Regions from separate parts of the Arthrobacter sp. SLBN-112 genome, predicted to be linked through region 2. Evidence: riboswitches for the same ligand, from Rfam matches in the RefSeq annotation. Region 2 holds a riboswitch; each other region holds the start of a gene.
What was found. Region 2 has a riboswitch for S-adenosylmethionine ahead of QF050_RS17390 (homoserine O-acetyltransferase). Riboswitches for the same ligand answer to the same signal wherever they lie in the genome.
Positions count from the first base shown of each region.

Region 1: it holds a riboswitch for S-adenosylmethionine, as region 2 does, so the genes downstream of both, QF050_RS05400 (DUF1737 domain-containing protein) here and QF050_RS17390 (homoserine O-acetyltransferase) in region 2, are expected to answer to the same signal.
Region 3: it holds a riboswitch for S-adenosylmethionine, as region 2 does, so the genes downstream of both, QF050_RS11450 (aminotransferase class V-fold PLP-dependent enzyme) here and QF050_RS17390 (homoserine O-acetyltransferase) in region 2, are expected to answer to the same signal.
Region 4: it holds a riboswitch for S-adenosylmethionine, as region 2 does, so the genes downstream of both, QF050_RS00940 (cobalamin-independent methionine synthase II family protein) here and QF050_RS17390 (homoserine O-acetyltransferase) in region 2, are expected to answer to the same signal.

Region 1 covers NZ_JAUSXY010000001.1:1,159,871-1,165,636, reverse strand. The annotation lists gene QF050_RS05420 (pyridoxamine 5'-phosphate oxidase family protein) at 25-489, shown strand; gene QF050_RS05415 (TetR/AcrR family transcriptional regulator C-terminal domain-containing protein) at 512-1,216, opposite strand; gene QF050_RS05410 (hypothetical protein) at 1,439-1,693, shown strand; gene QF050_RS05405 (OpgC domain-containing protein) at 1,815-1,952, opposite strand; SAM riboswitch class IV at 2,121-2,235, shown strand; gene QF050_RS05400 (DUF1737 domain-containing protein) at 2,249-2,512, shown strand; gene QF050_RS05395 (rhodanese-like domain-containing protein) at 2,509-2,919, shown strand; gene QF050_RS05390 (O-succinylhomoserine sulfhydrylase) at 2,920-4,128, shown strand; gene QF050_RS05385 (glutamate--cysteine ligase) at 4,133-5,359, opposite strand; gene QF050_RS05380 (UDP-N-acetylglucosamine 1-carboxyvinyltransferase) at 5,427-5,766, opposite strand, start outside.
Region 2 covers NZ_JAUSXY010000001.1:3,720,926-3,726,691, forward strand. The annotation lists gene QF050_RS17370 (alpha/beta hydrolase-fold protein) at 32-682, opposite strand; gene QF050_RS17375 (SGNH/GDSL hydrolase family protein) at 760-1,629, shown strand; gene QF050_RS17380 (hypothetical protein) at 1,679-2,254, shown strand; partial or broken gene QF050_RS17385 (zinc-binding dehydrogenase) at 2,275-3,247, opposite strand; gene QF050_RS17390 (homoserine O-acetyltransferase) at 3,362-4,477, opposite strand; SAM riboswitch class IV at 4,490-4,605, opposite strand; gene QF050_RS17395 (bifunctional o-acetylhomoserine/o-acetylserine sulfhydrylase) at 4,705-5,766, opposite strand, start outside.
Region 3 covers NZ_JAUSXY010000001.1:2,433,724-2,439,489, forward strand. The annotation lists gene QF050_RS11440 (metal-dependent transcriptional regulator) at 1-566, opposite strand, end outside; gene QF050_RS11445 (class I SAM-dependent methyltransferase) at 586-1,344, opposite strand; partial or broken gene QF050_RS11450 (aminotransferase class V-fold PLP-dependent enzyme) at 1,441-2,860, opposite strand; SAM riboswitch class IV at 2,898-3,011, opposite strand; gene hisN (histidinol-phosphatase) at 3,153-3,977, opposite strand; gene rsgA (ribosome small subunit-dependent GTPase A) at 4,022-5,137, opposite strand; gene aroA (3-phosphoshikimate 1-carboxyvinyltransferase) at 5,121-5,766, opposite strand, start outside.
Region 4 covers NZ_JAUSXY010000001.1:205,837-211,602, forward strand. The annotation lists gene QF050_RS00920 (hypothetical protein) at 1-253, opposite strand, end outside; gene QF050_RS00925 (sigma-70 family RNA polymerase sigma factor) at 250-801, opposite strand; gene QF050_RS00930 (DUF1508 domain-containing protein) at 1,032-1,430, opposite strand; gene QF050_RS00935 (adenylosuccinate synthase) at 1,690-2,979, opposite strand; SAM riboswitch class I at 3,250-3,354, shown strand; gene QF050_RS00940 (cobalamin-independent methionine synthase II family protein) at 3,367-4,575, shown strand; gene QF050_RS00945 (uracil-DNA glycosylase) at 4,787-5,419, shown strand; gene QF050_RS00950 (DUF3151 domain-containing protein) at 5,508-5,766, opposite strand, start outside.

The sequences.
Region 1 (5,766 bases), 2.6 Mb from region 2:
GGCTTCAGCCGTAAGGTGTGGACCATGGACTCGCACAAGCTGCCGATCGAAAACCTCTCCTTTGACGACTGCTGGGAACTCCTCGCCAATGACACCGTGGGCAGGCTGGCCATCGTGGTGGACGAGCATCCCGAAATCTTCCCCGTGAACTACATCGTCCACCTGCGCAGCATCGTCTTCCGCACCGCGCCCGGCTCCAAGCTTTGGGGCGCCAAGATGGAACGCCCGGCCGCGTTGGAGATCGACGGCTACGACCCCGCCACCGAACTGGCGTGGAGCGTGGTGGTGCGCGGCGATACCGAAATCATCGAAGACCAGGCGGTCAAGGACCAGGTGGACGGCCTTGGTCTGGAACCGTGGCAGCCCGGCGAAAAGGCCAACTATGTCCGGCTCAACGCCAAGGCCCTGACCGGCCGCAGGTTCCAGGTGAACCGGCCGGATGTCTGGAACACCCGCGTGCAGGACCGCCGCCGGGCCTCGTTCGAATAATCTTGCGTTTGCCGCTTCCGCGCTAACCGAGCGGTACTGCCGCCTGCCGGGAAAGCTGCGCTTCCAGCCCGGACAGCAGGATGGTAAGCCCCTGGTCGAGTTCGATGGCGCCGTCGTAATCCGACAGCGCCGGCGCCAGCGCCCGCAGCCTGGGAAATTCCTTGGCAGGAAGGCGGTGGAGCCCCAGCCGGAGCAGAACCTCGTTCTCTTCCGGGTCCACCACGAACTCCTGCAGTTCGTTGAGGATGTGGCCGTAGAGGAAGCCGTAGTACACGCGATAAACGTGCAGCGCGTCGGCCGGTTCGAATCCGGCAGCCGCCAGCAGCGTCAGGATCTGTTCCAGCGGCCGCAGCGTGCCCAGCGGGCGCAAACCCAGCGGGGTGGAAAGGGGCCGGGTGACCAGCAGGGGCACAACATTGGGATGCCGCAGCGCCAGCATCCGCAGGTTGTGGGCGATCTTCCGCAACTGCGCCTTCCAGTCCGGGTCCTCCGGCTGGATGGTGAGCTGGCCCAGGACCAGTTCCGTAACCCCGTCCAGCAAGGCGGCCCGGTTTTCCGCGTAGCGGTAGAGGCTCATCGGGTCCCGCCCCAGCTCCTGGCCCAGGCCGCGCATGGTCAGCGCGTCCAGGCCTTCGGCATCCACCATTTCCAGCGCTTTAGCCAGCACGATGTCCCGGCTGAGCCTGGCTTTGGCTTTGCCGGCGCGGGACGGATTGGGGGAGGTCATGGCTTTATCCTTGCTGGGGGCGGCCTCCCGGCTTCTTCCGAGAGGGTTGCCTCATATGTAGTCTACGAGTAAAGTCTACAGCGTAGACAGGCGTTGACGGCGCTAACGACCCCAGTTTTTCCGGGGATCGAATCTATGGACCCGATTGCCACCAGTGCACGGCATCGAGTCCGCTGCTGTAGCCGAACGGCGGCGCCACGCACTTAGCGAAGGGACGCCCTCATGGCACATTCCCAGTTTGATCTCTTTCTCCAAGACGCCACCTACTTCGACCAGACATCCGACTCCACGCTGGAACGCGACCGCTTCTACGGCCTGTACATGAGCTGGTGCTTCATCAATCAGCACCTGCCAGGCACGGAAACAACGTTCTGGGCAGCGATGAAGGACCGGCTGCCGGGAAGCCGCAAGGGCCTGCGCATGAAGGGTGCGGCAGCCGCCGACTACATTGTCGCTTCCTATCCCGAGCTGGTCTAAGACACCGGAACTGCGGGGCCTCCCCCACCGAGCATTCGGCACTTGAGATAAATGCTGTGGCACCGACCGTGCCACGGCATTTTTCATGCCCGGGCACCGCATACCGGGCGTCGCCCGGCCGCTACGTGGGAATGAGCCGGAACAGGAACCTGGTGCGGACCATCACCCACAGCAGCCCCAGCACCACGTGCATGATGAACACGTAAAGCGTTGCCCGGCCAAGCGGGATCAGGAACCAGCCCAGTTCGCATGCTGGCAAACCCCCCGGTACTCCCACTGTGACGGCAGGGCGGCGCCCAGGTAGAAACTTTATCGGTCCGGCCGCCTTGCAGCGTTCCCGTGACGCGCAGCGGCTGCCAGCTCTCAATTACGGAACATGACGACGACGGCCGTGCGGCTTGGCGCGGCAGGTGTTACGTTTTTGGGGAGTAATGAGTACCGGTGTTAAGCCCTGACTGGCCGGTCGGCAACCCTCCTCTCGCGGCGGGGTGCCTCAGGTGAATACTCGGCATATCGACCGATTCGAGCTGCAAGCGTGAAAGAAGGAGATCCGTCGTGTCTGACGCACCCGCCCCTGACGAAAAATTGTCCTACCGCCTGATTACGGGCCCCGACGACCGCTCATTCTGTGAGCGGATCTCGGCTGCACTCGCGGACGGCTACGTCCTGCACGGCAGCCCGGCGGCCACCTTCAACGGCAGCAGCGTCATCGTGGCCCAGGCAGTTGTCCTCCCGGCCGCAATCGCCTCGGCAGACGCCGCGGTGGCCACGGCCGTTGACGACCTGGAGGGCGAGTTCGACGGCGAGGGCCACGCATGAGCTACGCAGGAGACCTGACGCCGCAGGAAGCATGGGCCAAGCTGGAGCAGGGCGCCATCCTGGTGGATGTCCGCACCGAGGGCGAATGGGCCCACATCGGCATTCCGGACACCAAGGCTACGGACAACGATCCCCTGTTCATCCAGTGGACCTTCCCTGGCGGCATCCCCAACCCCGATTTCGTGAAGGATCTGACGGAGCAGGCGCCCGAGGACCCCGGCGCGGAACTGGTGTTCCTCTGCCGCTCAGGCCAGCGCTCCATCGCAGCAGCCATTGCGGCCACCCAGGCCGGCTTCACCTCCTACAACGTCCTGGAGGGCTTCGAAGGCGAGCCGGACCGCTACGGCGAACGGACCGTCAACGGCTGGAAGAACCGCGGCCTGCCCACCAACCTCGGAAAGAATTAAGTGACTTTCAATCAAGATGCCCCCGGCTGGAACCCCGATACCCAGGCGGTCCGCGGCGGCCTGGACCGCACCAACTTCCAGGAAACCTCCGAGGCCATTTTCCTGAACTCAGGGTTCGTCTACGAATCCGCAGCGGCGGCCGAACGCGCCTTCACCGGCGAGGACGAACGCTTTGTCTACTCGCGCTACGGCAACCCGTCCGTGGCCACATTCCAGGAACGGCTCAGGCTGCTGGAAGGCGCCGAGGCCTGCTTTGCGACGGCGTCGGGCATGTCCGCGGTGTTCACCGCCCTGGGCGCGCTGCTCGCCGCCGGCGACCGCGTGGTGGCCGCCCGATCGCTGTTCGGTTCGTGCTTTGTGATCCTGAACGAGATCCTTCCCCGGTGGGGCGTGGAAACGGTCTTCGTCGACGGCCCGGACCTGGACCAGTGGCGCGAGGCCCTGTCCAAGCCCACCACCGCCGTCTTCTTCGAATCCCCGTCCAACCCGATGCAGGAAATCGTGGACATCGCCGCGGTGAGTGAACTCGCCCATGCCGCCGGCGCCAAGGTGGTTGCGGACAACGTCTTCGCCACTCCCCTGCTGCAGCGTTGCGGGGACCTCGGCGCGGACGTGATCGTGTACTCCGGCACCAAGCACATCGACGGGCAGGGCCGCGTCCTGGGCGGCGCCATCCTGGGCACCAAGGAATTCATCGACGGCCCGGTGAAGCAGCTGATGCGCCACACCGGTCCGGCGCTTTCAGCGTTCAACGCCTGGGTCCTGACCAAGGGCCTGGAAACCATGAGCCTGCGCGTCCGGCACTCCTCGGCCACCGCGCTGCGGCTTGCCGAATGGCTCGAAGAGCAGCCTGCCGTGAGCTGGGTGAAGTACCCGCTACTCAAGTCGCATCCGCAGTATGAGCTGGCGGCGAAACAGATGAGTGCCGGCGGCACCGTCCTCACCCTTGAGCTGGCTCCTTCCGGCGCGCGCTCCGGCAAGGAGGCCGCCTTCGCGCTGCTGGACGGCCTGCGGATCATCGACATCTCCAACAACCTCGGCGATTCCAAGTCCCTGATCACCCACCCCGCCACCACCACGCACCGCGCCATGGGGCCGGAGGGGCGGGCCGCCATTGGCCTCAGCGATGGCGTGGTCCGGCTCTCGGTGGGGCTCGAGGACGCGGATGACCTCATTCGCGACCTGGAACAGGCCCTCAAGCAGATCTGAAGCGTCAGGCCTGGCGGACCCGCAGGAGTTCCGGTGTGTCCTCCACGTCTGAAAGATCCAGCGCGCCGCGCATGGTGACGTCCACGGCGTGCCGGACCACGGCGCCGAACCCCATGTCCTCGGGAGGTGGTCCGGCCAAAGCCCGGTCGCGGGCCCGACGCTGCTCGGCGGCCCCGGTGCCGCGGGCGATGATGTGCTCCACGCCCTGCCGGGCCAAGGCCAGTTCGCCCTGTTCGTGCAGGACAGGCGCCAGGTAGTCCACCAGGGAACGGGCGACGTCGGCGGCCGGGGCCGGGCGGAAATTCCCAAAGTCCAAAAGTTCCCCGCTAAGTCCTGAGCTGCTGGCCTGCCACGACGCCATCCGCAACAGGACAGTGGGCACGGGGGCCGGATCCACGCCCTCGGACCATTCCCTGCTGGCTGATTCCACCAGCGCACGGACCAGCACGGCGATCAGGGCTGCGTCCTCGGCACGGAGGCAGACATCGGCCACGCGCACCTCCACGGTCGGGTGGTTGCGGGAAAGCCGCGCGTCGAAGTACAGCATCCCCTCGTCGAGCATGACGCCGGTTTCCAGCAGCCGGGTGACAACCCTCCGGTACGCGGGGTACGTTCCGTAGATGGCGGCCGGGCCGGCAGTCGGCCACCGGTTCCAGGCTTGGGTGCGGTAGCTTTCGAATCCGGTGGGAACGCCGTTCCAGAACGGCGAATTGGCGCTCAACGCCGTCAGCACGGCCAGCTTGTCGCGGATCCGGTCCAGGACCGCGACGCCTTCTTCCGGTGATTCGATATAGGTGTGGACGTGGAAACCGCAGGTCAGCTGCTCCTGCGCCGTGAGGCCAAAGCGTTCCAGCATCCTGGCGTAGCGCGGGTCCGGCGTCGTATGGCTGGTGGATGCCAGGGGTGAGGTGGCGAGCGCAGCAACCCTGGCACCATGTTTGGCGGCCGCGTGGTTGGCCATTGCCCGGCCGGCCCGGATCTGTTCGAGCAGGCCCGCGGACTCCAGGCAGGGCCGGGTCTGCGTCTCGATTTGCTCAAGCTTCAGCTCGGCACTCAAGCCCATCTCGTCGTCGTGGTCCGCCTGCTTCCCGGAAGGGTGGACGTCCGGGTCCACGGGACGATCGTCCGCCGCGACACGGTGTCCGGCGAGGAGGGCGTCAGCCAGGGCAAGCGGCTCTCCGGACTCCGGATCAACAATCAGGAGTTCTTCCTCCACGCCGAAAGTACGCATACGAACATTCTGCGTCAGGGGCCGGAAATTCCGGGAGCCGCCACTGATCATGACGAACCGTGAACGCCTAGTCCTGGAAGTACTCCACTTTGGCGCCGATGGTGTTCAGGCGCTCCGCCAGGTCCTCATAGCCGCGCTCAATCACGTAGATGTTGCGCAGCTCGGAGACGCCCCGCGCGGCGAGCATGGCCAGCAGCAGGCAGGCAGCGGGCCGGAGCGCCGGCGGGCAGCCCACCTCTGCGGCGCGCCACTTGGTGGGTCCATTGACGTAGATCCGGTGCGGGTCCAGCAGCTGCACCTGTGCCCCGAGCCGGTTGAGCTCCGTCAGGTAGATCGCCCGGTTCTCGTACACCCAGTCGTGGATCATGGTCTGTCCGTGCGCATTCGCGGCGATGACGGCGAAGAAC
Region 2 (5,766 bases):
CCGCCGGGACTAAAACGCCGCCGTCGTACGCCTACTTGTTCAGGACCTCATGGGTGAGGAACTCCCCCACGTGCCCGATCTCCTGCTGGTTGATGCCGTGCCACATGCCGGTGTAGAGCACCTTGGTGAGCTTGACGTGCTTGCGCACCCAGCCCATGGTGAACTCGATCTTGTCCTCGGTGATCACCGGGTCCTGCTGGTCCCGGCCCCAGAACATGGGGACGGTTCCGTCCAGTTCGGCGTCCCTGAAGGTGGGGTCGCCGACGGCGTCCACCACGAAGCCTGAGAGTCCGACGACGGCTGCGAAGTCCGTGGGGCGCTGGCGCAGGAGAGTGGTGGCCATGGCCATGCCCATGGAGAAGCCCAGCAGTGAGACGGAGGGGTGGCCTTCCCTGATGGTGTCGATCCATTCCAGGACGTACGCCGAAGCCGCCTTGACCCGGTCCAGGGAGTAGTCGATGGAGGCCGTGAGGGGGAACCAGGTGAAGCCGGGTCCCATGGCGATCGGCGCCCGGACGGATGCCACCGCGAAGTCCCCGGGAAGCATATCGGCCAGGCTGAACAGGTCCTGCTCGTTCGCGCCGTAGCCGTGCAGCAGCACCAGCAGCGGCTTGCCGGCACGCTGGTCTTCGTGATGGGACCACAGGACAACGGGAGCGGGAAATACTTCGGCGTCAGTCATGGTTTCCATTCTTACAGTTACCGGAAAGTAACAACCTACGTTGGCGTAGCCAGTGAAGCGGAAGGCAGGATAGGACAGTGACTGACGCAAGTGCCATCCAGACCCCGTCCGTGCACCCCGGTTCCCACCCCTGGAACCGGTACGTGGCGATGGGCGATTCCTTCACCGAGGGCATCGGCGACCCCGAGCCCTCAAGCCCCGGCGGCCACCGCGGCTGGGCCGACAGGGTGGCCGAAGAACTGGGCCGCACCAAGCCGGACTTCGCCTACGCCAACCTGGCCGTCCGCGGCCGGCTCCTGCAGCAGATCGTGGACCAGCAGCTGGCTCCGGCCTTGGAGCTGAAGCCGGACCTGGTCACCCTGTCCGCCGGCGGCAACGACCTGATCCGTCCGGGCGGCGACCCCGACGCACTGGCCGAAAAGCTCGATTCCGTGGTCCAGATCCTGTCCATGGGCGGCGCCACCGTGGTCCTGTTCAACGGTCCGGACACCGGTTCCTCGGTCCTGGGCAGGATCCGGAGCAAGGTGGCCATCTACAACGAGAACCTGCGGACCGTCGCGGCCCGGCATGACGCCGTCATTGCGGACATGTGGTCCCTCCGGCAGCTGAGCGATCCACAAATGTGGGACCAGGACAGGCTGCACTTCTCACCGCTGGGCCACCACACCATCGCGGCCATGGTGCTGGACTCGCTGAACGTGGAGCACTCGCTGGAACCGCTCCAGCCCAAGGCGCTGCCGCCCCGGACCTGGCGCGAGGCAAGGACCGGGGACCTGGTGTGGGCGCGCGAATACTTCGTGCCCTGGGTACTGCGCCGGCTGCGGCACCAGTCCTCCGGTGACGGCATCACGGCAAAACGGCCGACGGCGGGTCCCGCCTTCGGCCCGGGCGTTCCGTTGGGATCCGGTGAGGGTCCGCTGGGAACCTCGGAGCCCAGCCGCCGGTAGCACCGCCCGGGGTTAGGCTGGAAGGACAACCTTCGAGAGGCGCGGCACCGTGAGCAGTTTGTTTTTGTGGATCATCATCCTGTCCTTCGTTGTCCCCATGGCCATGCGGATGTACCGGCGATCCATGGCGCGGCGGGACCGGGACCAAGGCTTGCCGGGGCCCGGGCAGTACGGGCCCGGCGGCTTCCCGGGGCCCGGGCAGTACCCGGGCCGGTTTCCCGGGTCCGCAGGGCCGCAGAGCAACCAGCCCCGCGACGGCTACACCCAGCAGGACTACTTGTCCGGCGGTTTCCGCCAGCCCCGGCCTGCCGACGATTCCCAGCCACTGCCCTACCAGTATGGGCAGCCGCCCATGCCGGACCCCCGGTACGGCGCTCCGCAGGAACCGCCCTTCCAGCAGCAGCCTCCGTTCCAGCAGTTCCCCGGCCAGCAGCAAGGCTTTGGCCAGCAGCAGGGTCCCGGCCAGCCGCCGGCCGGCCCGCCGTCGGGTCCGGCCACTCCCCCGTCGGGAGCGCCCCAGGGATTCCGTGCCCGGAAACTCGCAGAACTGGACCAGCAGTACAGCAACGGCGAACTGTCCATGGAGGCCTATATGAAGCGCCGCGGCGAGATCATGAACGGCTGACTGCCCGACTCCGCCACGCCTCAGGCACGGAAAAGCCGCCTGACCACTTGCCCGGAAGCCAGCGCATCCAGTCCCTCGTTGATCTCCGTGAGCGGCCGGATGTCGGTATGCAGCAGTTCGACCGGAAGCCTGCCCTCCCGCCAGTAGCCAAGGTATTTCGGGATGTCGCGGCCGGGCACTGCGTCACCCAATGCAGGAGCCCAGGAGGCGCTTGCCCGCCCCCGCGAACTGCAGCGCGGGAACCGTCAGTTCGGCGGACGGATGCGGCAGGCCCACCGAGACAACCGCACCGCCCCGCGTCACCAGTGCCAGGCACGTGGCGATCACGCCGGGCGAGCCGACCGCCTCGACGGCAACGTCCACACTGTCTCCGGCGGCCTCTTCAATCAGCAGGGCCGCGTCCGCCGGTGTTCCCACGGCTGTGGCGCCGGCATCCAGGGCCAACTGGTGCTTGCCCGGATTCGGATCGATGGCGATCACGCCGGCTGCCCCGGCGAGCCGGCCCGCCATGACTGCGGACAAGCCCACTGCTCCGAGGCCAAAGACTGCCACGGACTGTCCGGGACTGACGCCCGCGGTACTAAGCACAGCCCCCATTCCGGTGAGCACGGCGCAACCAAACATCGCCGCAACTGTGTCCGGGACGTCGTCGTCAATTACCACCACCGATTCCCGCGCAACCACCGCATAATCGGCAAAGGCCGAGACGCCCAGGTGATGGTTGATGCGCTCCCCCGCGGGCGAGCGCAGCAGGGCCGGCCCGTGCAGCAGGTCACCGGAACCGTTGGTCTCCGCTGCGCGGGGGCAGAGCGCGGGCCTTCCGGACCGGCACGCCCGGCAGTGGCCGCAGCTGGGCACGAAGACCAGCACAACGTGGTCTCCTATGGACACATCGGCAACGCCGCTGCCCACGGATACCACCCGCCCCGCGGCCTCCTGGCCCAGTGCCATCGGAAGCGGCCGGACCCGGGAGCCGTCCACCACGGACAGGTCATGCCGTACTTTGCATCCGGGGCGCCTGCACTGTGGGCCTCCGCCGCGTCGGCAGCCCCGCGGTGGGCGCCGAATGGTGGGCGGCACCCAGCGGCCGGGGGCCGGCAAGCGCCGCTAGACCAGGAACGCGGTCCGGAGCTGGTGTCCCAGCTGTCCGATCTCGGTCAGGAAGCCGTCGTGGCCTATTGGTGCCTGGATCATATGTACGTCGACCTCGCCGGGCAGCGCGTGCGCCAATTCGCGGGACTGGGACGGGAAGTAGAGCCTGTCGGAGTCCACGGCGGCGACGAAGAACCGGGCGGTGGAGGATGCCAGTGTTTCGGCCAGTGGCCCCCGTCCCCGGCAGATGTCGTGGCTCATCAGCGCCTCGGTGAGGGCGATGTAGCTGTTTGCGTCGAAGCGCCGGACGAGCTTGCTGCCTTGGTGGTCCAGGTAGCTTTCCACCTGGTAGCGGCCGCGGTTTGCCAGTAATCCGCCGCGCAGGGGCGACTCCGGCGCCTGGGGTTCCCGGCCGAACCGCCCTTCCAGTTCCGCGGCGGACCGGTATGTGATGTGGGCGATGCGCCGGGCCAGGGCCAGTCCGTCTTCCGGGCACGGGCCGCCGTAGTAGTCGCCGCCGTTGAAGTTCGGGTCCTGGCGGATGGCCAGGGTCTGGGCCTGGGCGAAAGCGATCTGTTCGGCCGTGCTGGCAGCCCCGACGGAGATGACGGCGCAGCGCTGCACGCGGTCGGGGTAGGTCACGGCCCACTCCAGGGCGCGGGCGCCGCCCATGGAACCGCCAAGGACGGCGTACCAGCTCCCGATGCCCAGCTGATCCGCCAGCCGGGCCTCCGCAACAGTGCTGTCCCGCAGCGTGACCAGCGGGAACCGTGACCCCCACGGCGCTCCGTCCGGGGCTGGCGAGGACGGTCCCGTGGATCCGTAGCAACCGCCCACGATGTTGATGGACACCACGAAGAAACGGTCGGTATCCACGGGAGCGCCGGGACCGGCCAGCTGTTCCCACCAGCCCTCTTCGTCGGTGTCGCCGCGCGTCACGTGGGTGCTGCCGGTCAGGGCATGCTCGATCAGGATGGCGTTGCTGCCGTCCGCATTCAGCGTGCCCCAGGTTTCGTAAGCCAGCGTGACATCCGGCAGGTAGCCGCCGCCCTCCAGCTCGAGTCCTCCAATGGAGGCGTAGCGGACAACTCCGTGTTCGGGAATGGTGGTACGGGCGACGGTAACCGTCATGGCAAGACCTCTTCTACGCGCTTGCCTGCCGTCATTTGACCGGCAGGCCAGGTCTTCACCCGGGGCACCCCACCGCGGAAGGAGGGTTGCCGGCCAGCAAGCCGGGGCTGTCACTGGCACTCATGACCTGGTTCGAGTGTACGAAACACCCCCCACCCCAGGCCAAGAGTGTGACTGGTTGTGACTTCCCGGCGTTGCCGGCCGGCGGTGCCGCCGCGTGCTGCCAATCAGGCGTCAGCGGCGCCCTTGGCCGCGCGGAAACCGGCTTCGAGGTCGGCCAGGATGTCGTCGATGTGCTCCAGGCCGACCGACAGCCTGACCAGCCCGGGATTGACCCCGGCCACCACCTGCTGCTCGGGCGAGAGCTGGCTGTGGGTGGTCGACGCCGGGTGGATGACAAGGGACCGCACGTCACCGATGTTGGCCACGTGGGAGTGCAGTTCAAGGGCGTCGACGAAGCGCTTGCCCGCCTCCGCGCCCCCGGCCAGGTTGAAGGCGACGACGGCGCCGGTCCCCTTGGGGCCGTACGTGCGGCCTCGTTCGTACCAGGGGCTGGACGGCAGCCCCGCGTAGGCGACGGATTCGACGTCGTCCCTTGCCTCCAGCCAACGCGCCACTTCCGTGGCGTTGGAAACATGCCGTTCCACCCGCAGGCTCAGCGTTTCCAGGCCTTGGGAAATCAGGAAGGCGTTGAACGGGGAGACGGCCGAGCCGAGGTCGCGCAGCAGCTGGACACGCGCCTTGAGAATGTAGGAGAGGTTGGCGCCCAATGCGCCGCCTTCGCCAAGGTCCCGGGCGTAGACCAGTCCGTTGTAGGTGGGGTCCGGGGTGTTGAAGCCGGGGAACCGTTCGGGCTCCTTGCCGAAGTCGAACTTGCCGGAGTCGACGATGACGCCGGCGATGGCGGAGCCGTGGCCGCCCAGGTACTTGGTGGCGGAGTGGATCACGATGTCCGCGCCCCATTCCAGCGGCCGGATCAGGTAGGGGGTCGAGAGGGTGTTGTCCACGATCAGGGGCACACCGGCCTGGTGGGCCACCTCGGAGATGCCTTCGATATCCAGGACGTCCTGGCGGGGATTGGACACCACTTCACCGAAGAAGAGCTTGGTGTTGGGCTGGACGGCGTCGCGCCACTGGTCCAGATTGTCCGGATCCTCCACGAAGGTGACCGAAATGCCGAACTTCTTGAGGGTGTGGGCAAACAGGTTGTACGTGCCGCCGTACAGGCTGGGGCTGGCCACGATGTGGTCCCCGGCCTCTGCGATATTCAGGACCGCGAAGGTCTCGGC
Region 3 (5,766 bases), 1.3 Mb from region 2:
AGCACTTCCACGCCGGCATCAAGCTCGATGTCCTGTGAGGCGAGGTACCGCAGCAGCTCAGGGTTGTCGTCACTGATCCGGGTGATCCTGCCGGTATGGCCCTCGTCCAGTTCCGCGAGGAGATGGGCGCGCGGCATCAGCACCTGGCCGTCCGCCGTGGGAATGGGATCGCCGTGCGGATCCCGGCTGGGGTCGCCGAGCTTGGCAGCGACGCGCTCTATGAACGTGTCCGATACCGCGTGTTCCAGTTGTTCAGCCTCATCGTGCACTTCGTCCCAGCTGTAGCCAAGGCGCTGCACAAGGTAGGTTTCGATCAGCCGGTGGCGCCGTACCATTGCCAGGGCAAGCCGCAGTCCGGCATCGGTCAGGGTCACCGCGCTGTACGGTTTGTGGTCCACCAGGCCCTGGTCCTTGAGCTTGCGGACCATCTCGGAAACCGAAGAATTCGCCACTCCGAGCCGCTGGGCCAGTTGGGAGGACGTGATGGGCTTGTCCTGCCATTCAGTGAATGAATAGATGACCTTGACGTAGTCCTCGATGGAGGAGGATGTCGGGCTGGTCTTCACGCGTCCAAGCCTACCGGCTTCATGCCTTCACGGCGCGCCACGCCAAGGTGAGGTAGGGAAGCTCGAGTTCCTGGTCCTGACCGTAGGCCAGATGTTCGTGCAGGTACCAGTCCAGGTTCGCCAGGACCTTGGCGCGGGTCGCCTCGCCGGCCCGGAGGTAGTAGCTTCGCGACTTGGTGAGTTCCATCAGGTCTGTGGTGGTTACCCGGTCCTGCCAGTGGGTTACCTGGCTTTCGAGCCCGGCGAATTCGGGTCCCACCACCGGCCTGTGGCCCGGGCGGTAGACATCGCCGGCGTGCATGATCCTGGAGAGCCTGTGCACCCACGGCACCGAGGTATCCAGTTGGTTCCAGATGAGGCCGAGTGTTCCGTGCGGACGCAGGACGCGGGCAAGTTCGGTGCTCGCGGCCAACGGGTCGCACCAGTGCCAGGCCTGGGCCACGGTGACGACGTCGAAGCGGGCGGCGGGCAGGCCCGTCGCCTCCGCGGTCCCGGTCACAGCCGTGGCAGCGGGGCAGTGCGCCGCCAGTTGGTTGAGCATGTCCGCGGAGGGGTCGACGGCGGTTACCTCCAGGCCCAGGTCCAGCAGCAAGGCAGTGAACTTTCCGGTACCGGCGCCGACGTCGAGGGCGTCCCGGGCGTGGGCCGGTACCAGCCATCGGGCTGAGTCCTCGGGGTATCCAGGCCTGACGCGCTGGTAGTGCCTCCCGCCATCCTGGAAACTCTGGCCAAGTTCCCGCCGGCGACCATGATCAAGCTTGGGGCCACCCCGAACCACGCGTGGACTCCTTCGATTCCGCCTGTTGATGTCCCTCGAATTTACCGCACGCCCGGCCAAAGGCCGTGCACACGACCAGGAACGGAAGGCTTTGGGTTAGTCGTCGATGCAGGGGGCGGCGCCGGCCGTACCCGGTGTATTGGGGGCCCAGTGCGGGTAGGTGCGGGAATCGTTGGCGGGCACCCAGCGGCCTGCGTCCACCACGTAGTCCCAGCCCAGTCCGCCGCCGCGCAGCGCGCGGATGCCGGCCAGGAGGCGTTCGGCGTCCTCCAGCCGGGATCCGACGCCGAAACTCGCCCGGAGGGATCCGTTCGGCAGGCCCAGGCGCTTCAGCAGCGGGTGGGCGCAGAAACGTCCGTCACGCAGGCCCACGCCGTGCTCCGCCGAAAGGTAGGCGGCCACCAGCCCGGCGTCGTAGCCTGCAACCGAGAAATTGACCACACCGATGGTGTCCGTTTCCGGATTGGTGTCCTTGAAGATTCTGGTGGACCGTCACGCCGTCGATGCCCTGCAGGCCCTCCACCAGGAACGAGCGGATGGCCGATTCGTGGGCATGCCACCGGGACTGGTCCAGTTCGGCGATCACCTGGGTGGCGCGCGCCAGGGTGGCTGCGCCAAGCACATTGGGTGAGCCGCCCTCGTGGCGGGCCGGGCCGGTGGCCCAGCTGACGCCGTCGAGCCTTGCTTCCTTCACGGCGCCGCCGCCGGCAAGGTGGGGGACACCGGCGTCCAGCCAGTCCGGACGTCCCACCAGGACGCCTGCGCCGAACGGTGCGTAGAGCTTATGGCCGGAGAACGCAAGGTAATCGACGTCGTCCGTGCTGATGTCCACCCGCCGGTGCGGCGCAAGCTGGGCGGCGTCTACCACAATCCGTGCGCCGTGCTGGTGCGCCAGTGCGGCCAATGCCCGGATGGGGAGGATCTCGCCGGTGACGTTGGAGGCGCCGGTGACGGCCAGCAGGCTGACCCCGCCCTGCTCCAGTTCAGCGCGGACGGCCTCCAGCGTGCCGCTGATGGTGTCCGCGGCGACGATGCTGCGGTGCGGGACGCCCTGCCACGGCAGGAGGTTGGCGTGGTGTTCGATGTCCAGGTACAGGACATCTCCGGCGGGGCGGCCGTCGGCCAACGGCAGGCAGCCGGCCAGCAGGTTCAGCGAGTCGGTGGTGTTGCGGGTGAAGATGACCGAATCATCGGGTCGACCTCCTACGAACTCGCGGACAATGCTGCGTGCGTTTTCATACACCGAGGTGCTGATCTGGGATGCATACCCGGCGCCGCGGTGGACACTCGCGTAGTAGGGGAGGATCTCGTTCAGGTACGCGGACACCACGGACAGTGCCGGGGCGGAGGCGCCGTAGTCGAGGTTTGCGTAGCGGACGTGGCCGCCGGAAATCAGGGGCGCCTGGATTTCGGCGCCGGTGACCGCGGCGAGGGGTCGGCCGGCAATGACCTGGCGCGGATCCGGCGCGGCTGCGTTGGCGATGGCGGACTGGGGGGAGACGGTGGCAGTTGTCACAGAGACCTCACTTGGATACAGGACTCCGGCATGGTGGAATCCGCGCTTGCCGTATCCGCTCCGGACCGGCCTGGTCGTCACCCGGGGCACCCCACCGCGAATGGAGGGTTGCCGGCCAGCAAACCGGGGTTTTGCGCTGGCACTCGTGACCTGGATAAAAGCGTAGAACATGGGGTGGCCAGGACTAAAGCCGCGGCAATTGTTAAGGCCTTTGTTACGTCCTGCCGAAGAAACGGCCGCGGACGCCCCCGAAAGGAGGCGTCCGGCGTCGTATTATTCGATTCTTCCGCGGTCAGGGAGCCTGCTGCAGGAGGTCGTCGAGTTCCGGGTTCAGTCGGTGCAGCACCTCTGAGTGCAGGATCGAGTTCGTGGCCAGGGCATTGCCGCCGAACGGGCCGTCCTCGCCTTCGAGGGAGGTGAAGCGGCCGCCGGCCTCCACCACGATCGGCACCAGGGCAGCCATGTCGTACAAGTTCAGTTCGGGTTCGCAGGCGATGTCCACCGAGCCTTCGGCCACCATGCAGTAGGACCAGAAGTCCCCGTACGCCCGGGTCCGCCAGACGTCCTCCGTCAGGCCCAGGAATTCGTCAAGGTTTCCGCGTTCCTTCCAGCCGCCCAGGCTGGAGTAGGAGAGGGAGGCGTCGGACAGGTTGGAGACGTTGGAGACCCGGAGCCGGGTGGCGGCGGCCAGGGACCTGCCCATGTAGGCGCCCATGCCTTTGGCCGCCCACCAGCGCTTGCCCAGGGCCGGTGCGCTGACGACGCCCACCACGGGCTCGCCCTCGTCCACCAGGGCGATCAGCGTGGCCCACACCGGGACGCCGCGGACGAAGTTCTTGGTCCCGTCGATGGGATCGATGATCCAGCGCCGCGAGCCGTGGCCGGTGCTGCCGAATTCCTCGCCCAGGACTGCATCGCGGGGCCGGGAGCGGGAGAGCTGGCCGCGGATGGCCTCCTCGGCCGCCTTGTCGGCGTCGGTGACCGGCGTCAGGTCCGGCTTGGTCTCGACGTGGAGGTCCAGGGCCTTGAAGCGGCTCATCGTCTGGTCATCCACGGAGTCGGCCAGGACATGGGCCAGGCGCAGGTCATCGTTGTAACTCGAAGCGGGTTGGATCATGGTTCCAAACTACCGTCTGCGTGCGTTTCTGCCGGGAGAACGCGTCAGTTGACGCTGCCGAGCTCCTTGGTTTCCTGTGCTTCCATCCTCGGGTCCGCGCCGAGCAGCCTCCTTAGGGACGCCAGCCGGGCCGGTCCCGTGGGACCGGCGTGCCCGCCGTTCACCCAATCATCCAGTCCGCAGTTAACCGCCGTTGCCGTGTGTTTGCAGCCGCGCTCGCAGTTTTCGATGCCGGGGGAGAGGTCCGGGAATGAGCGCAGGATCCTGTCCGGATCCACGTGTGCAAGGCCAAAGGAACGGATACCGGGGGTGTCAATGATCCAGCTGCCGGGCGGCGCGTCCGCCAGCCGCAGCGCCAGCGCCGAGGACGACGTGTGCCGGCCGCGCCCGGTGACCGCGTTCACCCCGCCGGTGGCCCGCTCCGCACCCGTCAACGCGTTGACCATGGTGGACTTGCCGACGCCGGAGTGCCCGAGCATGACAGTGACCGTGCCGTCCAGGTGGGCGCGGAGGGCTGCCACCGCGGCGCTGTCCAGCCGGGCGGAGAGGCCGTCGTCGGACCGTGCGTCGATCCCCGAAGCCTGTGCGTCCGCGGTCTTGCTGATGATCACCGGGAAGTCCAGGTGCGTGTAGTTGGAGAGCAGCTCCGCCGGGTCCTTGACGTCGGCCTTGGTCACCAGCAGGATCGGCTCGATCCCGGCGTCGTAGGCCGCCACCAGGGCGCGGTCGATGAACCCGGTGCGTGGCTCGGGGTTGGCTGCTGCCACCACGATCACCAGTTGGTCGGCGTTCGCGACGACGGCCCGCTCTATGGGATCCGTGTCGTCGGCGCTGCGGCGAAGGAGGGTGCGGCGGTCCTGGATCTTCACCAGTCGTGCCAGCGTGTCCGGGGCTCCGGAGACGTCGCCCACCAGGGAGACGAAGTCGCCTGCCACGACAGGATTGCGGCGAAGCTCGCGGGCCCGTGCAGCGATGACCACGCGCTCATTCTCCGAGTCCTCGCCCACCACCGCGGTGTACCGGCCACGGTCCACCGTGATGATGCGGCCGGTCACGGCGTCGTCGTGGCTGGGACGGTCTTTGGTGCGCGGCCTGGAGCCTTTCTTGCTGGGGCGGATCCGGACGTCCGATTCGTCCCAGGAATCAGTGCTCCGCGCCACTGCCGCGCCCTTCCGGTCCGGCTGCGGACGTGCCTTCCTGGGCGAGCATGCCTGCCCAAAGCTGCGGAAAATCGGGCATGGTCTTGGCGGTAGTGGCAATGTCCTCCACTTGGACGCCCTGCACCGCCAGGCCCAGGATTGCACCGGCCGTGGCCATGCGGTGGTCCGCGTAGCTGTGCACGACGCCGGCGTGCAGCCGGGCGGGGCGGATGAGCAGTCCGTCGGGGGTTTCCTCGGCGTCACCGCCAAGCCGGTTGATCTCCGCCACCAGCGCGGCGAGCCTGTCTGTTTCGTGTCCGCGCAGGTGCGCGATCCCGGTGAGCCGGGAGGGTCCCGCAGCCAAGGCGCACAGCGCAGCGACAGTCGGGGCGAGCTCGCTGGTGTCCGCGAAGTCGCCGCCCTTGATCTCCGGGCCGCCGGTGACGGTCAGGACGCCGCCGGCCAGCGTCACGGTGGCGCCCATGCTGGTGAGGATGCTGCGCCACAGGTCGCCCACCTGCTGGGTTTCCGCCGGCCAGTTGGGGATCCGGACTGTTCCCCGCGAGGCCAGGGCCGCCGCAAGGAAGGGGCCCGCATTGGACAGGTCCTGTTCGATCCGCTGGTCGAAGGCGCGGATGGGTCCGGGCGCC
Region 4 (5,766 bases), 3.5 Mb from region 2:
TGAGGTCGTCGTCCGGCTGCTCCGGGGATGGAGGATGTTCCACGGCCGGAGGATGTTCCACGGCGTCTCCGTCTCCGGCCGTGCCGGCTGGAGCCAGCAGAGCGGCGAGTTCCGCGCCGGGTGCGGGCGCGGGGAGCGATGCCAGCGCACCAAGTGAGAGCAGCGCGTCGCGGAGGTCCGGGTCGTCACCGCAACCGGCGTCCTGGAGCATGTCGTCGACAAGGGAGACAAGGTTCCCTGATGGTGGCGTCATGGCGCGAGGTACTCCTTCACTGCGGCGAGGTCCCGGAGTTTGAGCAGCGCACGGCGCTGGAGCTGCTTCACGGAGCCGGCGCTCTTATTCATGGCCTCCGCCGTCTCTTCCACGGTCAGGCCTCCCACCAAACGAAGCGAGAGTACTTCGCGCTGGTCTTGGGGCAGTCCGGACAGGAGTCCCCGGACCTCACCGGGCGAGATGTTTTGCAGAGCTTCTTTTTCGGCCGAGGTCTCTTCGCGCTGGTCGAGTTCGGGCTCGAACGGCAGCTTTACCGGGTGACGGCTTTGGCGCCGGTGATCGTCCACCATGCGGGCGTGGGCAACGCTGAAGATGAACGTCCGCAGCCCGGCCTTTCCTCCACGCACGGTGTCCAGGCGGGGCAGGACGGAAAGGAACACTTCCTGCATGGCCGCCTCCGGATCCTCGACGCCACGGGCCGCAAGGTAGCCCAGGACTTGTGATGCGTACGTTTTGTAGACGAGGCTGAGGGCAGCAGGTCCGGGGACGGCGTGGTCCGGGGCCGCATCTGTCTGTGCATCGGTCACTGACGTGGTGCTTTCAATCAAAAAGGGCGTCGGCAAAGGAAGCGTCTCACATGGATCCGGAACGCTGCTCTTACTTTACCCTTCGGTAACCTCGCTGGCCGGTGACCGCCACGGGACGCCGCCCGCGCAGCGGCCTTGCCAAGAGATCAAAAGGGCCGGCCTGGAACGTGATGGGGGACAGGTTCCAGACCGGCACTTCATAGGGGTAATCGCTGCGGACCCCGGAAGGGTTACGCCCGCCCAAAAGTTTTTTTGAATTTTTTTCGGCCGGTCCTCAGCGGGCTGCCGTCCTGCTCCAACGCGGCGCCGTGGCCTGCCTCCGCGGCGCCTTCGCCAGTGCGTAGGCGTGCAGCCTCACCAGGCAGCCGCTGGTCATCGCAAGCGGGCACGACGACGGCGGGGAGCTCGTCTGGAACAGCGTTGGCGGCGGGACGGGACTCTCCCCCGGTGGGGCTGAGATCGGTCACCAGGCCTGTCCCGGCACATTCACGCACTGCTGCGATACCCGCAGCTACCGCAGCTTTGTCCTCGAACCCTTGCGAGACAGCCATGACCGACCCGTCGGGCCCCAGCAGCCGGAACCTGTAGAGCATCTCCGGATCAAGAAAAACTTCGAAGTTTCCTGCCACGGCATGTCCTTCCGGTCTGGTGTCTTCAACCGGCGACGGCTCTCTGCGGGGTGCATCCCTGCACCGCCAAAAAGCATGTTGGAACCGTCCGCTGATCAGTTCAAATGGTGTTAACGAGTCTGGCTGCGGCGCCTGCAGGCCTACAAGCCCTGTCGCGTTAAGCCTGTGTAAATTACTGCCCACGCCGGCAAACGCCAGCGGCGGCCCACCTGCAAAAGGTGGGCCGCCGCCGTCGTCTGCCGTGTTCCGGACCAACGTGTCAGTCGTTGATGAGGTCGTTCACCACGATGGTCTGGTCCCGGTCCGGGCCAACGCCAATAGCGGAGAACCGGGTTCCGGACAGCTTCTCCAGCGCCAGCACGTAGTTCCTGGCGTTTTCCGGGAGGTCCGCGAGGGTGCGGGCAGCGGTGATGTCCTCGGTCCAGCCGTCGAAGTACTCGAAGATGGGCTTGGCGTGGTGGAATTCGGTCTGCGTCATGGGCATCTCGTCGTGGCGGACGCCGTCAACGTCGTAGGCCACGCACACAGGGATCTGTTCGATGCCGGTCAGTACGTCCAGCTTGGTCACGAAGTAGTCCGTGAAGCCGTTCACGCGGGACGCATGGCGGGCCAGGACGGCGTCGTACCAGCCGCAGCGGCGCGGGCGCCCGGTGTTGACGCCGAACTCACCGCCGGTTTTCTGCAGGTACATGCCCATCTCGTCGAAGAGTTCGGTGGGGAACGGGCCCGCACCCACGCGGGTGGTGTAGGCCTTGATGATGCCGATGGAGCGGGAGATCCGGGTGGGACCGATGCCGGAGCCCACTGATGCGCCGCCCGCGGTCGGGTTCGAGGAGGTCACGAACGGGTAGGTTCCGTGGTCGACGTCCAGGAACGTGGCCTGGCCGCCTTCCATCAGGACTACCTTGCCCTCATCCAGGGCGGTGTTCAGGACCAGCGTGCTGTCGATGACCAGCGGGCGGAGGCGGTCGGCAAAGGACAGGAAGTACTCAACGATCTCGTCCACCACAACACCGCGGCGGTTGTAGACCTTGACCAGGAGTTCGTTCTTCTGGCGCAGCGAGCCTTCCACCTTCTGGCGAAGGATGGACTCGTCGAAGACGTCCTGGACACGGATGCCCAGCCGGGCCACCTTGTCCATGTAGGCGGGGCCAATGCCGCGGCCGGTGGTTCCGATGGCGCGGCTGCCGAGGAAGCGTTCGGTCACTTTGTCCAGCACCTGGTGGTACGGGGCCACCAGGTGGGCGTTGGCGGATACGCGCAGCCGCGAGGTATCGGCGCCGCGGGCCTGGAGTCCCTCGATCTCCTGGAAAAGGGCTTCGAGGTTCACCACGCAGCCATTGCCGATGATGGGGACCGCGTTGGGGCTGAGAATGCCTGCCGGCAGCAGTTTGAGTTCGTACTTTTCACCGCCTACGACGACGGTGTGCCCGGCGTTGTTGCCGCCGTTGGGCTTGACGACGTAATCAACACGGCCGCCCAGAAGGTCGGTGGCCTTGCCTTTTCCTTCGTCGCCCCACTGGGCTCCTACGATCACAATTGCTGGCATGGGATCCTCCCCCATTCGTTCGGGCTGCCCGGGTCCGGCCGCGGGGAGCGGACCTGCGCAGCGCCGTTCATGAGAATGCCCCGAACAGACCGGCCTTCGCCGGACCGCAAGGCGGCGCAGCGACGCAAGAGTTCCGGGGCTCTTACCACCCAAGTTTAGCGGATCAGGCACTTTGTCCACTCGATGGGCCCGCCGCGGCCCCGCAATGGCGGTCCGCCACATTCTGAACCGCATTTGCCCCTGACCACGCTCCTGGATTTAAGTGGGAGTGGACCATCCGGAGCGGCTGAGAGACCTGGCTCAATGACGCCGCAGCAACCACGGCCCGGCAGGAAAGCTGCCGGCCGAAGGTGCTACTGCCAGGACCGATGGAAGGAAGATTCCAGCATGCCCCTGAACACCGACCACATTCGCGCCACCCACGCCGGGTCCTTGCCCCGCACCCCTGAACTCATCGCGGCCAACACCGCAAAAGAATCCGACGGCATCACTCCGGCGTTCCTGGAGCTCCTGGAGAACTCCGTTGTGGACGTGGTCCAGCGCCAGAAGGACCTGGGAGTCGACATCCCCAACGACGGCGAGTACGGGCACACGATGTCCAACTCCGTTGATTACGGGGCCTGGTGGAACTACTCCTTTGCCCGGCTCGGCGGCCTGGAGCCAACCAACGTGGACCGCTGGGCAGAAGCCGATGTCCGGCGTTCCTCCCCCGGAAACGTTGTCCTGACGTCATTCCCCGACCGGCGCGACCGGCAGGCGTTCAATGAGGCATACAACGACCCCTCCTCAGGGATCCTGGCGCACCGGAAGAGCGTGTCCCAGCCCAAGATCGCCGGGCCCCTGACCTACACCGGCCATGACCTGGTGGCCTCGGACATCAAGAACCTGAAGACCGGGCTCGCCGCGGCCGGCCTCGCTGAGGGATTCGTGGCCTCGCTCTCCCCCGGTTCCTGCGCCCGCGTAGCCAACGAGTACTACAAGAGCGATGAGGAACTTGTCTACGCCTGCGCCGATGCCATGCGCGAGGAATACAAGGCCATCATCGACGCCGGCCTGACGGTCCAGCTCGACGATCCGTCCCTGGCCGAAAGCTGGGACCAGATCAACCCGGAGCCGTCCCTGGAGGACTACCTGAAGTTCATCCAGCTGCGTGTGGAGGCCACCAACTGGGCGTTGCGGGACCTCCCGCAGGAACAGATCCGCTTGCACGTTTGCTGGGGCTCCTGGCACGGCCCGCACACCACGGACATCCCGCTCGCTGACATCATCGGCTCCGTACTTCAGGTCAATGCCGGCGCGTACTCCTTCGAGGCCGCCAATGTCCGGCACGAACACGAATGGCGGGTATGGGAAGAGACCACACTTCCCGAGGGCAAAGTGATCATCCCCGGCGTCGTCTCGCACGCCACCAATGTGGTGGAGCACCCGGACGTGGTGGCGGACCGCATTGTCCGTTTTGCCGAGCTGGTGGGCCGGGAAAGCGTCATCGCATCGACCGACTGCGGCCTGGGCGGCAGGGTGCACCCGCAGATCGCGTACGCCAAACTGGAGGCTCTTGGCGAGGGTGCTCGCCGCGCCACGAAGCGCCTCTGGTAGCTTTCCTCCCGTTCCGGACACGACCGCCGGTCCAATGCGCCACGAATGAGGTGCGCTGGACCGGCGTTTCGTTTCCCCGGGCTTGGTAAACTTACAGAGGCCGACCCGGAATCGGCCCACCCCAACTAACCACCGTTGATGAGCCGCGCCGGCGTGCGCCCATTTTCACCGGTGGACGCAACATCAATCCCCGCAGGAGAACCAGCCCTTCATGACCGCACTGGCCCCCGAAACATTCCACGAACAGCTCATGAGCCGCCGCTACGAAGACAGCGTTGCCGCTGTCAACGAGCTGTGTGATTCCCTGCAGGAAGCAAAGCCCGGAACCGTGGTGCCCTACGTGGACCCAATGCACGATGTTGAGGAATGCCGCATCATCAGCCTGTACTCCAACATTGGCGAGATGGACCCGTCCGGTTTCATCACCGCCGGTGACCAGGACGCCGCTACCCGCATGCTCGGCATCCAGTGGAAGCTGGGCCTGCGCCCGGAATTCGTGATGCCCTGGAACGTGCACCCGTGGCACGTCCCAGGCGTTGCCAACGGCAAATTCACCCCGGACCAGGTGCAGGCAGGTTTGAAGCCGCTGCTGAAGTTCCTGGCCCTCGTCCCGCGCGCCTCGGTGATCGTGGCGCACGGCACCGAGGCCAACCGCCTGGCAAACCTGCTGCTGAAGACCGAAGTCCCCTTGCTGTGGCGCCGCGGCCTGAAGACCTACAAGGTCCGTTCCCTGAGCGGACGCGCCTTCGCAGGCTCCCCGGCGCGCCAGGAGGAGTTCCTGGAGGACATGCGGACGGCCTACGCGGACGCCATGGCACGCACGGGCATCGCGAACGTGGCATAGCCAACAGCTTCAAACAGACGACGGCGGGTTGTCACCTTTCCAAAGAAAGGTGACCACCCGCCGTCGGGCGTTTAAAGCCTGGGAATCTTTAGGTGCCCTCGATGGCTGCTTTGGCTGCGGGATCGGAGTCGTTCAGGAACTTTTCGATCCGTTCCGGCTCGTCAGCTTCCCCGATAGCCGATGAGGCCCTGCCCAGGGAGTAGAGCGCCCGCAGGAACCCGCGGTTTGGCTCGTGCTCCCACGGGATGGGACCGACGCCGCGCCAGCCGTTGCGGCGCAGCGCGTCCAGCCCGCGGTGATAGCCCACCCGGGCGTAGGCGTAGGAGTCGATGGTGCGGCCCTCGGTC